DNA from 3 places in the Arthrobacter sp. AOP29-A2-19 genome. Region 1 is predicted to be linked to each of the others. Evidence: riboswitches for the same ligand, from Rfam matches in the RefSeq annotation. Region 1 holds a riboswitch; each other region holds the start of a gene.
What was found. Region 1 has a riboswitch for S-adenosylmethionine ahead of AC3ZJJ_RS14655 (ABC transporter substrate-binding protein). Riboswitches for the same ligand answer to the same signal wherever they lie in the genome.

Region 2: it holds a riboswitch for S-adenosylmethionine, as region 1 does, so the genes downstream of both, AC3ZJJ_RS11465 (hypothetical protein) here and AC3ZJJ_RS14655 (ABC transporter substrate-binding protein) in region 1, are expected to answer to the same signal.
Region 3: it holds a riboswitch for S-adenosylmethionine, as region 1 does, so the genes downstream of both, AC3ZJJ_RS11550 (hypothetical protein) here and AC3ZJJ_RS14655 (ABC transporter substrate-binding protein) in region 1, are expected to answer to the same signal.

Annotation. Positions count from the first base shown of each region.
Region 1 is NZ_CM176894.1:3,182,763-3,187,891, forward strand. It holds gene AC3ZJJ_RS14645 (ABC transporter permease) at 1-405, opposite strand, end outside; gene AC3ZJJ_RS14650 (ABC transporter permease) at 438-1,397, opposite strand; gene AC3ZJJ_RS14655 (ABC transporter substrate-binding protein) at 1,404-3,059, opposite strand; SAM riboswitch class I at 3,154-3,244, opposite strand; gene AC3ZJJ_RS14660 (LLM class flavin-dependent oxidoreductase) at 3,518-4,924, opposite strand; gene AC3ZJJ_RS14665 (acyl-CoA dehydrogenase family protein) at 4,969-5,129, opposite strand, start outside.
Region 2 is NZ_CM176894.1:2,483,627-2,488,755, forward strand. It holds gene AC3ZJJ_RS11450 (DNA-3-methyladenine glycosylase I) at 1-203, shown strand, start outside; gene AC3ZJJ_RS11455 (DNA-3-methyladenine glycosylase family protein) at 200-1,075, shown strand; gene AC3ZJJ_RS11460 (siderophore-interacting protein) at 1,128-1,964, opposite strand; SAM riboswitch class IV at 2,125-2,241, shown strand; gene AC3ZJJ_RS11465 (hypothetical protein) at 2,254-2,784, shown strand; gene AC3ZJJ_RS11470 (acyl-CoA thioesterase) at 2,807-3,271, opposite strand; gene AC3ZJJ_RS11475 (App1 family protein phosphatidate phosphatase) at 3,268-4,398, opposite strand; gene AC3ZJJ_RS11480 (very short patch repair endonuclease) at 4,445-4,969, shown strand; gene AC3ZJJ_RS11485 (pyridoxamine 5'-phosphate oxidase family protein) at 5,002-5,129, shown strand, end outside.
Region 3 is NZ_CM176894.1:2,499,579-2,504,707, reverse strand. It holds gene AC3ZJJ_RS11560 (SRPBCC family protein) at 4-447, shown strand; gene AC3ZJJ_RS11555 (VIT1/CCC1 transporter family protein) at 444-1,574, opposite strand; gene AC3ZJJ_RS11550 (hypothetical protein) at 1,811-2,122, opposite strand; SAM riboswitch class IV at 2,135-2,245, opposite strand; gene AC3ZJJ_RS11545 (sodium:solute symporter family protein) at 2,333-3,814, opposite strand; gene AC3ZJJ_RS11540 (cupin domain-containing protein) at 4,007-4,582, shown strand; gene AC3ZJJ_RS11535 (hypothetical protein) at 4,603-5,129, opposite strand, start outside.

The sequences.
Region 1 (5,129 bases):
GCGTCCCGCGGTGGCGGCCAGCAGGCCGATCCCGGTCCCCACGACCAGGCCGATCAGCACGGCCAGCCCGGCCGTCAGCAGCGTCTGCGAGGTGCCGTGCACCACGCGCGAGTACACGTCGCGCCCAAGGTGGTCCGTGCCGAACCAGTGCGCGGCACCCGGTGCCTGGAACTTGTCCGCCGGGACGCCCGTGACGGGATCGAGTCCGGTGAAGATTCCCGGGAAGAGGGCCCACCCGAGCACCAGCACCAGCGGCGCGGCGGTCAGCCACAGGGCGGGCGAACGCAGGGGACCGCTTCGCCGCCGGGTGGGCGGTGCCACCGTCTGGCCGACTCCGGACGCCGGGACGTCGGGCTGGACCGCCAGGGCGGCGACCGGGGCTATGGTGTCTGGCTTGATGCTCATGGATTCGCTCCGTTGCTTTTGGGCGCTGCTTCTCAGGCGGCCAGCGCGCGGGGCGCACCGTGGGCACTGCTCTTCAGGATCCGTGGATCCAGGAGCGGGTACAGGAGGTCGACGACGAGGTTCACGCCGACGAAGGCGGAGGCGGTCAGCAGCACCAGCCCCTGGACAAGGGGCACGTCCTGCGCCGTGACGGCCTGGAGCACCACCTGGCCTAGGCCCGCCCGCGCGAACACGGTCTCCGTGATCACGGAACCGGCAAGCAGCGTTCCCACGGTGATGCCGCTGATCGTCATGGCGGGGGCCGCCGCGTTTTTCAGCGCATGCCGGTAGAAGATCCACGCGGGCGAGGCGCCCTTGGCCCGCAGCACGTCGATGAACGGCTGCGCGTAGACGGCGTCGAGGCTCTTGAGCAGGACCTGCGCAATCGGCGCGGACACGTGCACCGCGAGCACAAGCACGGGCACGGCGAGCGAGGCGAAGGAGCCGTCCGGGAACAGCGACATCACGCCCAGTTGGATGGCAAGGACCTGCAGCAGCACCAGGCCGAGCCAGAACACCGGGACCGCCGCGAACAGCGGAGGCAGGTTCAGGATCGCCCGTTTGAGCCACGTTGCCCGCGCCAGCGTGGCGGCCGCGGCCAGCGCGACCGCCAGCACCACGGCCACCACGAAGGCGCTGCCGGCGAGGGCCAGGGTGGAGCCGATGACCGAGCCGATGCGCTCGGAGACCGGTTGCCCGGAGGCCAGCGAGTAGCCGACGTTCCCGCGCAGTATGTCGGCCAGCTGGCCGACATACTGCACCAGGAGTGGCTGGTCGTAACCGTACTGGGCCTTCATGGCGGCGATGGTCGCCGGATCGGCCGCCGCATCGGCGGACAGGAAGATCGTCACCGGGTCGTTGGGCAGCAGCTGCACCGCCAGGAAGACCAGCGTATAGGCGAGCCAGACGACCAACAGTGCCTGTCCGACCCGTCGCGCGATGTAGGCGGCCACGGCGGACTACTCTCCGGTCTTCCAGGCGCCCTGGAAGATCGGCGCGGTCCCGGACGTGAACTCGACGTTCGCATTGGTCGCGCCGCCGTAGACCTGCACCTCGTCCCACAGGACCAGTGAGAGCGCCTTGTCGACGACCAGCTCGCGCTGTTCCTCGCCGACCAGCTCCAGGTGCCCGGCCTCGGTCGTGGCGGCGCGCTCCTCGGCGAAGAGCGCGTTGAGCTCCTTGTCCGCATTGAGCGTCTGCGTGTTCGTCTCCGGACCGAAGACGGGTCCCAGGCCGCCGTAGGCGAACTGCCGGGTGCCGAAGAACTCGATGTTGGGGTCGATCATCGCGGTCGTCAGGAACGTGTTGTCGGCCGCCCGGTTGACCAGCTTGACACCGATCTGCCGCCACTGCTGCTCGATCAGCTCGAACGCCGGCTTGATGACGACCGAGTTGTTGGACGACGTGATGGTGACCTGTAGCTTCTCCCCGTCCTTCTCGCGGATGCCGTCGGCGCCCACGGTCCACCCGGCCTCGTCGAGCAGCTTCTTGGAGTTCTCTGGGTCGTAGGCCAGGTCCGCGGACAGGTCGACGAACCCGGGGGCGGCGTGGTTGAGGACGGACCCGGCGATCTCGTAGCTGTCGGAGAGCACGGTGTCCTTGATCGACTGGCGGTCGATGCCCGTCTGCAGGGCCTGCCTGACCCGCACGTCCTCGAGCTTGCCGCTGCCGATGCGCACGGCGGCCATGTTGGCGGTCAGGTCGATGCCCTTGGCGGGCAGCACCTGGGCGCCGCCGGCGGACAGTGCCGCCTCGTCCGCGGGCTGCAGGCCGCGGACCAGGTCGACCTGGCCGGACTGCACGGCGCCGGCGCGGTGGGCGACCTCGGGCAGGTACTTCACGACCAGTTTGTCCAGGTACGCGGCACCCTGGTTCTCGGCCGTCTCCGGCGCCCAGGCGTAGTCGGCGCGCTTGGCGAAGACCACTTCCTCGTCGGTCTTCTCCGACTCGAATACGAACGGGCCGGAGCCCACGATCTTCGCGATGGCGGACTGCCCGGCGTTGTCGAGCTCCAGCGTGGCCGGGGAGACCAGGCCGGCGGTGACCGAGGAGGTGGCCCGGAGGAAGTTCGCGTCGGGAGTCTTCAGCGTGACCTTGACCTGGTTGTCGCCGACGACCTCGGCCGACTTGTAGGCCGAGAAGTCGACGTTCGGCTGGACCTGGGCGGATTCGATGCCCAGGCCGAGCGCGTCCAGGTTGGCCTTGACGGCCTTCGCGTCCAGCGGCGTCCCGTCGGAGAAGGTGACGCCGTCCCGGATGGTGAACGTGAACTCGGTCTGCGCCTCGTTGGCCTCGAATTCGCTGGCGATCCAGCCCACGAGCTTGCCCTGCTCGGCGTCGAAGTACGTCAGCCGGTCCAGGACGCTGTTGAGCACGTTGGCCTTCTCGTAGAAGCGGGCCGCCTGGGTCTGCCAGTTGTTGATCGGGGTCACCTCCGCGTAGGTGAAGGTCCCGCCCTGCACCGGTTCCCCCGCGGGGGCCGACGACGGCGTGGTGGCCGCGCCGGAGCCGCAGGCCGCGAGGCCCAGGGAGGCGGCGGTCAGGAGGGCGGCGAGGGCGGAGGCGCGGCGAACGGTGCGGCGCCCGGACTGGGTCTTGCGAGGTGTGGGTTCCATCGTGGATCCTCCCGGTCGGTACCGAGGAACGCTGGGTCCACAGGGCATCGCCGTCGGCTGTCGCCGGCGGTCGCGAACCTGGGGAGCTTGGCAATCTCCATCGGTCCTGGCATGAGCACCGGCCCCGTGCGGGGTGGTTGCTGCGGCGTCAACGAGCCAGGTCTCTTAGCCGCTCTGGATGGTGAGTCGACCGCGGGGGGGTACCGCGGGCTTGATTCAAGTGTGTTGCAGGATCTTCGATGCGACCAAGCATTACGCCGTGTGGATGAAACAAATGGACACACTGGGCGTCACAGGGGTCATATTCGTTCGCCACGGCGTCATATGACACAACGTTACGCACGCCGCGCCGTCGCGCCTTGCCATACGCTCGGCAGTGCCGCATCCTGACCCGCCGCGGGCCTGACACGCCTCCGGCCCGGATCCGACGGCGGATCCGGGCCGGTTTGTGACGGGCGCTAGCGGACTACGGCGGACGCGGAGACCCGATAGCCGGCCGCGCGGTGCGTGTCGGCGACCCTGTCGCCGCGGCCGAAAAGCTTGTTGCGTAGCGTCCCAGGCGCGTAGCCGGTGGGATACGCGCCGAGCTTCTGGAGCTCCGGCACCACGTGCTCCACCACGTCCTCGAACGTTCCGGGGGTGATGGCGTAGGCCAGGTTGAAACCGTCCACGTCGGTCTCGTCCACCCATTCGACGAGCTTTGCGGCGACGTCCTCACCCGAGCCGACCGTGATCGGCCCGAACCCGCCGACGCCGACCCACTCGGCGAGCTGGCGGATGGTCCAGGGCCTGCCCGTGTCGCCTGAGGCCCGCTTGAACGTCTCCACCGAGGACTTGATGGCGTTGGACTGGACGTTCTCTCCGATGACGTCGTCCGGCCCGTAGGTGGACAGGTCCACGCCCATCCAGCCGGAGATCAGCGCCAGCGCGCCGTCGATGTCCGCGTAGGACTTGTACTCCGCGAACTTCGCCTCGGCCGCCGCCGTGTCCTCGGCCGTGACGATGGTCTGCATGGCGTAGATGCGCACGTCGTACCGGTCCCTCCCGGCGGCCTCGACGGCGTCGCGGATCCTGGCGACGGTCTCCTTCAGCTGCTCGCGGGTAGGGCACGTGACGAAGATGGCCTCGGCGTTCTCCGAGCCGAAGCGCAGGCCGCGCGGCGACGTTCCGGCCCGGAAGACGACGGGCGTGCGCTGCGGGCTCGGCTCGGTGATGGCGATGCCGGGGACCTTGAAGTACTTCCCCTCGTGGCCGATTTCGTGGACCTTCGCCGGGTCGGTGAAGACACCGCTGTCGACGTCGGCGACCACCGCGTCGTCCTCCCACGAGCCCTCGAGCAGCTTGTAGACAACCTCGAGGTACTCGTCGGCGTGGTCGTACCGCTCGGAGTGCGGAAGCTGGTCCTCCTGGCCCATGTTCCGCACGGCGGAGGGCAGGTAGCCGGTGACGACATTCCAGCCGATCCGCCCGCGGGTCAGGTGGTCCAGGGTCGCCAGCCGGCGGGCGAACGGGTAGGGGTGCTCGTAGGCCGTGCTCGCGGTGACGCCGAATCCGAGGTTCTCGGTGACCAGCGCCATGGCGGAGACCAGCATCATGGGATCGTTCACCGGGACCTGGGTTCCGGCCCTCAGCGTGGTCTCGTTGGAGCCCCCGAAGACGTCGTAGGTGCCGAGGACGTCGGCGATGAAGATGCCGTCGAACAGGCCCCTCTCCAGCGTCTTGGCCAGCTCGGTCCAGTAGGTCAGCTCCTTGTACCGCGCCGACTGGTCGGCAGGGTGGCGCCATAGTCCGGGCGACTGGTGCCCCACGCAGTTCATGTCGAATGCGTTGAAGCGGATCTGGCGTCGTGACGGGACGGCGGGCATGGTTCTCCTAGCGTTGGTGGTGCCGGCGTGGACTGGGGGGCGGGTCAGCCGACGAACCCCACCTGGGCGACGTCGCCGACAGCGTCGAACTTCCGTGGCGGGGTGCCGTTGACCTCGTAGTCCCCCACGATGCGCGCCTTGTAGATGGCCGGGTTGTGCGTGGCGACGGTCCGCGCGTTGCGCCAGTGGCGGTCCAGGTTGCATC
Region 2 (5,129 bases), 700 kb from region 1:
CGGATACCCCCCGGCCGGCGACGCTGACCGAGGTGCCGACCACGTCGCCCGAATCGGTGGCCCTCTCCAAGGCGCTGCGAAAGCGCGGTTTCTCCTTCGTGGGGCCCACCACCATGTATGCGCTCATGGAGGCGATCGGCATGGTCGACACGCACCTGCTGGGCAGCCACCGCCGGGGATCCTCCGGCGTCTGGCCGGCATGAACGCGGGCGGCCGGTTGCTGAGGGCCGCCGGGGGCCTGGAGGCACCGGAACTGCTGGGGCTGTTGGCCGCGCACGCGATCCCGCGGCTGGACATCGTGGATCCGGCCGCCGCCACCGTGACCCGCGCCGTGCGGCTATCCTCTGGGCACCACGCCATCACTCTGACGGTCGAACCCGCGGGCGTCCGCATTACTGGCCCCGGCCTGCCGCCCGCGGAGGAGGCCGAGCTCGACGCCGTCCTCCGCGCGTGGCTGGACCTGGACACGGACCTGACCGACGTCAACTCCGTGCTCGGCGCCGACCCCCTGCTGGCGCCGCTGGTCGACGCGCGCCCCGGTCTGCGCGTCGTGGGATGCCTCGACCCCTTCGAGGCGGCCGTCACCACCGTGCTCGGCCAACAGGTCTCGCTTGCCGCCTGCCGGACGTTCTCCGGCCGGCTCGTCGCCGCATTCGGATCCGACGGGCCCGCGGGACTGCGGCTCTTTCCCGAGCCGCAGCCGATCGCGGCCCTGCCACACGAGGAGCTTCGCGCCGCGGTCGGCATCACGAACGCCAGGGCCCGGACACTTGCGGCTGTGGCCTCCGCCTTCGTGGCGGCCCGTAACGCCGAGCGCGCCGGAACCCGGGCGGAACCACGCTTTCCCCTGACCCGCGCGCAGCTGCTGGACCTGCCGGGGGTGGGACCCTGGACGGCCGACTATCTTGCTGTACGCGCCGCGGGCGACCGCGACGCGTTCGCGCCGGGCGATCTGGTGTTGCGGCGCGCCCTCGGCGGGATCAGCGCCGCCGAGGCGGAGGACCGGGCCACGGCGTGGAGCCCGTACCGGGCGCACGCGCTGGTCCACCTGTGGACCGCCACCGCCTACGGGTAGCGCGCACGACGACTCGGCACGGGGCACGGTCTGCCCGCCGCGACGTCCGGCCCTATTCGGGGAAGATCTGACCGATCGGATCGCGCTTCTCCGCCTGGAACGTGTCCTCGGCGCGTCCGAACGCCCAATAGGCGGACAACGACATCTGCTTGCGGTCCACACCGCGGTCGTCGGCCAGGTAGCGTCGCAGGTTCTTGACCATCTCGCGCTCGCCGTGGGCGAAGACCTGAACCCGGCCCACCGGCCACTCCCCCGCCATCACGGCCGACGCCAAGACGGTGCTCTCCGGGCTGAACGGCCCGCCGCGGTGCAGCCAACGCAACTCGATCCCGGCGGGGGCATCCAACGGCAATTCGTCCTCGGGTCCCTCGACTTCCAGGTACGCGACGCCGCGGGACGCGGGATCCATGGCCTCCAGCGTCGCGGCGATGGCCGGCAGCGCCGACTCGTCACCGGCGAACAGGAACCACTCCGCGTCCGCGTCCGGCCGGTGCATTCCCCCGGGGCCGGAGAAGCAGACCTTGTCCCCGGGGCGGGCCGCGGCGGCCCACGGTCCCGCGATGCCCTCGTCTCCGTGGACCACGAAGTCGATCTGCAGCGTCCCGGCCGCCTCGTCCACCCGGCGCACCGTGTACGTTCGGCGCACGGGCAGCTTCTCCGGGGGCAGCGTGCCGCGGAGCGCGTCCAGGTCGTAGGGCGGTTCCAGCCCCAGCTCCGGGTCGGCGAACAGCAGCTTCACGTATTTGTCCGTCGCGTCCTTGTTCCGGAAGTCGGCAAACCCGGGTCCCCCCAGGGTCAGCCGAACCATGTGCTCGCCCAGGCTCTCGCTGGCCACGACCTCCAGCACCACCTGCGGCCGGACGGGACGTGCTTGTGGGGGAACTGTCACTGGAAATCACTCCTCTGGTCGCCGGTATCCTCCGGCACAGACGTTTTCCCCACCCAATCCCACCGGCGCCCCCAAACGCAAACCGCGCCGCGCGTGGCACATGACCGGCGTGCGTAACCGGCGGGCGGCCGCCCCGCGGCCTGCGCTACGATTAGGCCAGCTTCACGAGATGCGGCCAGCCTTGGGCTCCGACCCGGCCGCACACCAACCCCATGCTTCTCGGGTGGTTCGGATGACGAAGCGGCCAGCGGCCACATGGCGCCGGCAAGAGCAACGGAAAGGGTCCACCATGGGCTTCCACACCACCGCATCCGGGGCAGACTCCCTCTGCGCCTACTTCCGGCCGGGCCACCGTATCCACGTCTTGCGGCTGCGCAGCGCACTGGCCCACCCCCAGGACTGGGAGAACGTGTCCATCTCCGTCAATGTCCCCGAGCAGCTCATCCTCATCCGCACGGCGGAGGGACAGCTGGTTGCCGCCCACACGCACGACGCGTTCCAGGTGGACGAGCGCAGGCGCCTTCTGCGCGCGGCCACCCGGCATCCCGACCTCGATCCGCGTGCGCCCGGGGCGGCCACCCCGGACAACGAGGATCTGCTCGCCGGGGCGCGTGGCCCCGTGGTCGGGAGGTGGCGCTACGTCTGGAACCGGTCCGCGGGGATCCTGGGTCTTCCGGCAGACAGGTCCCGCCACGCCGGACGAACCTACGTCAGCCTCTCACCGGACCCCGTGGAACCGTGCGCGTTGGAGCACGAGGAGTCACTCGCCCGCGACTTCGCGGAACTGACCGCCCGGCTCCAGGGAATGGACGCGGTCTAGGCCGGTAGGGCCCGAGCCGCCGTCAGCGAAAGACGGGCGCCCCGAGGAACCCGGCCAAGGCGTCCCGATGCTCGGCGGGTATCCGCATGAGACGGGACTCCTCCGTGGAGTAGAAGGCCAGCGTGGTGGTGGCACGGACGCAGACGCCGCCGTCGACGGGATCGTGGAACTCGTAGGAGATGTCGAAGCTGGCCGGCTTCACCGCGGAGATCCACACGTCCACCTCGGCCGGGACGTTGCGGTAGTCCAGCGGCTTCACGTAACGCACCCGGTGTTCGACCACAAGGGTCTGCGTGCCGCCGGGAACCGCCGAGAAAAGATCGACCATCGGCTCGTTGCCCGGTTTTCCGGTCCCGCCGGGGACGCCGAAGGAGGCGATGCGCGCCTCCTCCATCATGCGCACGAGATTGACGTTGTTGATGTGACCGTAGGCGTCCATGTCCGCCCAGCGCATGGGCACCTTGACGCGGAGCCGGCGGCCGCTCACCCGGCTTCCCCGCGCGCCTGCTTCTGCTCGAGGGCCCGGAGCTGCTCGCGCTCCTGCACGCGCTGGTCCTCCGCGGAAACGATGCCGAGCTTCTCCAGCTCGGCGATGATGACGGCGCCGTCCGGCGCGTAGATCCACGGCACGCCGGGGGTGGCGTCGACGGTTCCCATCGAGCGTCCACCGGCCAGCACGGCCTCCGACGGCGTCAGCTGGCGGATCACGATCGCCCTGACGTTCTGCGGGAACCGCTTGGCGAACTCGGCGTAGATCTCCGGGTCGTGCTGGCCGTCGTCGCCCACCAGGAGCCACTTCATCTGCGGGAACTCGTGCGCGAGGCGGCGGAGCTGGTCCACCTTGTGCTTCATGCCGGACCGGAACCAGCGGCCCTCCGTGGGCCCCCAGTCGGTCAGCAGCAGCGCTCCCTCGGGGTACAGGTTGCGCGTGAGGAACCGGGTGAGGGTCGGCGCGACGTTCCAGGCCCCGGTGGAGAGGTACAGCACCGGCGAGCCGGGGCGCCCGCGCATCAGCCGCTCCATCATCACGGCCATGCCGGGGGTCGCCACGCGGGCGTGCTCGTTGAGAACAAACGAGTTCCAGGCGGCCAGCAGCGGGCGGGGCAGCGCCGTGACCACCACGGTGTCGTCGATGTCGGAGACCAGGCCGAAGTCCACGGCGGAGTCCACCACAAACACCCTGGCGGGGGCGTCCTCGGAGCCCTCGCAGGAGAGGTACACGGTGTGCCATCCCGCCTCCAGGTCCACCTCGATCATCGCGTCGAGCACCCCGCCGCGATCGGCGTCGACCTTGTACTTGCGGCCGTCCACCGTGACGGTGACCTCGGCGTAAGGAAGCGCGGGGGAAATGAAGTTCCGCCAGCCCCGGACGCTGTCGGAAACCACCCTGGGTGCCGGAAGGCTGGTGACCAGGCTTCCGGGGCGCGCCATCGAGATCCGCGCCAACACCCGGACCCACCCGCCTGCGGGTGCGCTGAGCCCGTAGCCGCGGAATGAGGCCACCGTGGCCACCATGCCCTTGGCACGGGCATTGCGCTCGCGGACGGCGTGCCACGAGTCCTCGAGTCGGACGCCGATGTGGCGGTGGGGCGTGGCGGTGCTGTTTCCTAGCATGCCGCAAGTCTTTCACGACCTGCGCGGGGACACCGAGAATGGAGACATGGACCGCCTGACCGTGGAGCAGCGATCGGCCCTGATGTCCCGCATCCGGGGCAAGGACACGGGCCCCGAACTGAAGGTCCGCCGCATCGCCCACGCCGCGGGCTACCGCTTCCGTCTGCACGGGCAGGTGGCGCGCGCCGCCGCCGACGCGGCGGCCCGCGCGGCGCCGGAGATCAAACTGATCGGCGGCAAGCTGCCAGGCAAGCCGGACCTGGTCTTCGCGTCGCGCCGCAAGGTGGTGTTCGTCAACGGCTGCTTCTGGCACCGCCACGACTGCCCGGCGGGCCGGCGGGCGCCGTCGTCGAACCCCGACTTCTGGGCCGCCAAACGCGAGGGCAACGCCGCCCGCGACGACCGCCACCGGGCGTCGCTGCGGATGCTGGGCTGGGACTCCCTCACGCTCTGGGAGTGCCAACTGAAGGACCCGGACGCCGTGCTGGGCGCGCTCACCGAATTTCTGGACGCTCCCGGCATGGACTGCAGGCGGGCAAACTCGGACCACAAAGGGGGCCCCAAAGGCTAGTCATCTTCTACCGAATGTAGAACAATGTGGCCATGATGTTCACCCACGCAGACGACAAGCCCGTCCTTGTCCTCGACACCGAACAGTGCTGGACGCTTCTCAACCACGCCAAGCATGGACGCCTGGCCACTAGCGTGGGCGGGGAGATCGACCTGGTGCC
Region 3 (5,129 bases), 680 kb from region 1:
GCGATGGACACCTCCCCCTTTCTCCAGTCGCGCCAGAGATTCGTCCCGGCGCCGCCGTCGGACGTGTTCGAGCTCCTCGCCGACCCGGCCATGCACCCGGTGATCGACGGCTCGGGAACGGTGCGGGCCGCCCGCCCCGACGGCCCGGCCCGGCTGGGTCCGGGCGCCGAGTTCGGCATGGACATGCGACTGGGGGTGCCGTACCGCATCAGCAACACGGTGGTTGAGTTCGAGGACGGCCGGCGGATCGCCTGGCGCCACTTCAGCGGCCACCGCTGGCGCTACGAGCTGGAGCCGGCCGACGGCGGCACACTGGTCCGCGAGACATGGGACGCCAGCCGGCTCAAACACAAGTGGGTCCTGCGCGTGATGGGCTTCACCAGAAACACCCCGGGCAACATGGAGCGCACGCTCGAGCGCCTGGCCGGCCACTTCGAGGGCCGTTAGGCGATGCTGGTCCCGAAGAGCAGCCCGAGCGCGTAGGTCACGGCGGCCGCGCCGAGGCCGATCGCCAGCTGGCGCAGTCCGCGTTTGGCGGGGGAGGCCCCGGAGAGCAGGCCCACCACGCCGCCCGTCAGCAGCAGCGCCAGTCCCACCAGAACGACGGCGACCAGCACGGCGGTCCCGCCGGTCAGTCCAAGGATGTACGGCAGGATGGGGATCAGCGCGCCGGAGGCGAAGAAGCAGAAGCTGGCGCTGGCCGCGCCCAGGGCCGATCCCACGGTTTCGTGGTCCGCCGCGGTGTCCGCCTCGCGCTCGGGGTGCAGCGACAGCGACGGGTTGCAGTCGCAGCTGAAATAGCCCATCCGCTCCGCGGCGCGGTGCTCGGCGTCCTCGTCGCTCATGCCGCGGGCCTTGTAGACCAGGACCAGCTCGTTGGCGTCGAGGTCCAGGTCGGGTGCCGCGGAGAGCGTGACCTGCGTGGGCTGCGAGGCGAAGAGCAGCTCGCGCTGGGAGCGCACGGAGACGTATTCGCCCGCCGCCATGGACAGGGCCCCCGCCAGCAGGCCGGCGACGCCGGAGAACAGCACCAGCGCGTTGGAGACTCCCGTGGCGCCGATGCCCATCACCAGCGCGAGGTTTGAGACGAGTCCGTCGTTGGCGCCGAACACCGCCGCCCGGAAGTTCCCGGAGAGCCGGTTGCGCCCGCGCGTCGCCAGGCCGCGGACCACCTCCTCGTGCACCAGCTCGTCGGCGGCCATCTGGCGGGTCGCGTCCTGGTCCACGGCATAGGGGGAGTTTCCCTCGGCCCGCTGGGCCAGCGCCAGCACAAAAACCGAGCCGAAGTGGCGGGCCAGGAAACGGAGCAGGATCCGCCGAATGGACGGGCGGACCTTGCGGTCCGCGCGCTCGCCGAGCATGGTTCGCCAGTGCAGTTCGTGGCGCCGCTCGGCTTCGGCGAGGCCCAGGAGGATCTGGCGTTCCTCGCCCTCGCGGTTTGCCGCCAGTTCGCGGTAGACGGCGCCCTCGGCGCGCTCGTCGGCCAGGTACTTGCGCCAACGGCGGACGTCGCGGTGGGTGGGGGTGCGGGAGACGGCGGCGGTCTCGACCGGGCTGGATTGGTCCGGGGTCATCAGGGTCCTTGGGTTCGGTTCGTGTCCCGATTGGTACTCGGGAGGCAACGGCCAAGGAATGTTTGGGGTACGGCAAACCTCGGACCGCCGCCGGCGGGCCGAAGGTCTCGCTCGCCCGGACGCCTGGTCCGGGTGGACTGCCGGGTCACGCGCGGTGACCAGTATGTCGACAAGTCCGCTGCCGCCGTCGTGCCCGTTGCCGGGCCGGGGCGGGCCTGGAACTACTCCCCTTCAGCCTACGAGTATACCCGGGGCGGGCCGTCGGGCGCGGACGGGCAGGTCCAGGAGGGCCAAGGCGGTCGCCGAACCGTGCGGCTCCCCGTGGCGGCGGTCCGGACGGTGAGTGTTCCGCTGCGCGGATCAAAGCGCGGCCGGCCGACGGCGTTGGCCAGGGCGTCGGTGAGCGCCCGGGGTCCTTCGGCCAGGTAGTGGTGCCACCGTCCGTCCACGCGGAGGGAGACGGTGCCCAGGGTGGAGTCGAGGATCGGCACGACGCCGACACCAACGTCACCGTCGTCGTCTTTCTGGCGTGGCTTGCTGGCGGTCACGGGCGGCCTTCCGGTGGACTCTTGCCGCGGGCCCCGCCGCGGCGGCCGCTTCCTCATCCGAACCACCCGTGAACCCGGGGTTGGTGCGCGGCCAGTCGGAGCTTGGCGCCGCATCTCGTGAAGCTGCAGAAATCGTAACCCCGCGCCGGCCGGTGGCCGGAGCGGGGTTACGCGGGTTGGCCGGAGGGGCCGTGTGCGTTGGGCGGCGCGCTACCGGGCGCGGTGCTCCTCGAATTGCACACCCTCGACGTCCACGCGGCCGGCGACGCGTTCCCGCCAGGCGTGGGCGACCTCCTCCCGGGTGGCCGGGGTCAACAGGCTGGCCGCCACGTAGACGACGATCGACGCGGCCAGGCCGAGGTAGATCGGCTCGTTCGCGTAGATGCCGCCGTACTGCTCCTCGGCATTGATCTCCAACACGATCATCGTTGTCAGGGTCACGACGGTTCCGGCGGCCATGGACAGGGCGGCGCCGATCCCGTTGCCGCGCCTCCAGACCAATCCGCCCAGGATCGCGACGAGCAGGCCGCCGACCAGAATGTCGTAGGCGATGGTCAGCGCCGCCACGACGTCCTTGACGATGATGGCCAGGACGATGGAGACGACGCCGAGGCCCAGCACCCAGTAGCGGTTCGCCTGCACGTCGTGCTCCGGGTTCCGGCCCGAGTTCACGTCGATGGTCTTGCCGAACCAGCCGGCGACGAACGGCGTGACGTCGGTGCGCGCGACTGTGGCGGCGGCGATCAACGCGCCGGAGGCCGTGGACATCATCGCGGCGACCGCGGCCGCGAGGACCAGTCCGCCGACCGCGACGGGCAGCAGGTTCATGGCGACCTCCGCGTAGACCACGTCCTTGCCGAGGTTCGCGACGTCGATCTCCGGCAGCGCCACGCGGGCGGCCATGCCGATCACCGCGCCGGCGATGCCGTAGAGGACGCAGTAGATTCCGGCCGTTGCGCCGCCCCACCGGGCCACCGTAGGGGTCTTGGCCGTGAAGACGCGCTGCCAGATGTCCTGGCCGATCAGCAGTCCGAGCGTGTACACGACGAAGTAGGTGACGATCGTCTGCGCGCCGATGCCGTCCCACTGGAAGAAGGACGCCTCGACTCGGTCGCGGATGCCGCCGAAGCCCCCGGCCGCGTTGAGCGCGAACGGCAGCATCAGCAGGAAGACGCCGACGGTCTTGATCACGAACTGCACCTGGTCGGCCAGGGTGATGGACCACATGCCGCCGATCGTGGAATAGACCAGCACGATCGCGCCGCCGATGGCGATGGCGAGCCAACGTTCCCAGCCGAACAGCACCACGAAAATCGTGGCGTAGGCGCCGGTGGAGGTGGCGCAGAGCATCAGCGTGTACGCGAGCATCACGATCGCAGAGGTGTTGGTGGCGTTCTTGCTCCCGTAGCGCAGGGTCAGCATCTGCGAGACGGTGTAGATCTTCAGCCGCTGGAGCGTCGGCGCGAACAGCAGGCTCAGGAGCAGGACGCCGACGCCGATCGCGATGACCAGCCACGCGCCGGAGATGCCCCACCGGTAGCCCAGGCCGACGCCGCCGACCGTGGACGCCCCGCCGAGCACGACGGCGGCCATGGTTCCGGTGTAGAGGAAGGGTCCCAGGCGGCGACCCGCCACGAGGTAGTCGGAGGAGTTCTTGGTCCGGGACTTGCCCCACCAGCCGAAGAGGAGCATGGCGGCCAGATAGGCGATGACGATTGCTGCGTTGACGAATTCCACGGTTGTGCCCTTCGGGAACGGGGAGAGGGGATTTCATCTTGGTAAACAGATGTTGCCCGCTAGGTTAGATGTGATCGGGGTTACCCGTCAATTGACCTAAGCTGGATCACAATCTATTTGCCCCTTTGAGCCCCGGAGACGCCGACGATGAAGGCCCTGCCCGTCGAACCCAGCAACGAGCCCGTGGCCATCGGTTCGCGCATCCGCGCCGCCCGTCACGCGCAGCGCCTGACGATCGAGCAGGTGGCCGCGTCCACCGGCCTGACCAAGGGCTTCCTTTCACGGGTCGAACGCGACCTGACGTCGCCGTCCGTCGCTTCGCTCGTGACGCTGTGCCAGGTGCTGTCCGTCTCCGTGGGGGAGCTCTTCGCCCAGCCGGAGACGCACGTTGTCCGGCTGGCCGACGCCCCGCGCATCTCGCTCGGCGGGCAAGGGATTGTGGAGCGGCTGCTGACCGCGCGCTCCGAGCGGCGCCTCCAGGTGATCCGCGCGGTGGTCGAGCCTCGCGGGAAGGGCGAGGCCGAGCTCTACTCGGTGGACTGCGAGGCGGAGGTGCTGCACGTCGTCTCCGGCCGGTTCGTCATCGTCTTCTCGAACGAGCGCTTCGAACTCGAGGCCGGGGACTCCGTGACCTTCCCTGGGCGCGAGCCCCACTCGTGGGTCAATCCCACGGACGAGGAGACGGTCGTCATCTGGACGCTCGTCCCCGCCGCGTCCCGCTAGGATCCGGCCCTAGTCGGGCGTCAGCGCCGCAGCGCCGCCGGCCGCGGGAGGTCCATTGCCTCCAGCAGGTCGCCCAGCAGGCGGTCGAGCTCGAAGCCGGCCTGCGTGACCTTGTTGATTCCGAAGCCCGCCAGCTGGACTCCTGGCTGCTCGAACGTCAGCACCGTGCCGCCCCGTCTCCCTGCGTGCATCTCCAGCCGCAGCGGAAAGTGGACCATGGTGGCCGGATCGTACCGAAACAGCTGCGCCTGGATGGTGAGGCTGCCGAGCAGGTAGCTGACGCTGTCGGTTCCGCTGCCCGCGAGCCGCATCAGCCGGCCGGGGTCGTTGGTGGCGACGCGGCAGAGCCCGTAGAGGGCCGCGGCCTCGGCGCCGCGGCGGAGGGCGTCCCAGCCGGCGGCCTCCGCGGCCGGGTCCGGCAGGCCGTCGAGGTCCAGCGCCGGAACCAGGTTCTCCAGGCTTCGCCGCAGATCGCGCAGGGACGCCGGGGTGGAGACGGAAATGCGGCGTGCGGAGTACTCGGTGGTGGTCTCGCTGGCCTCGTAGC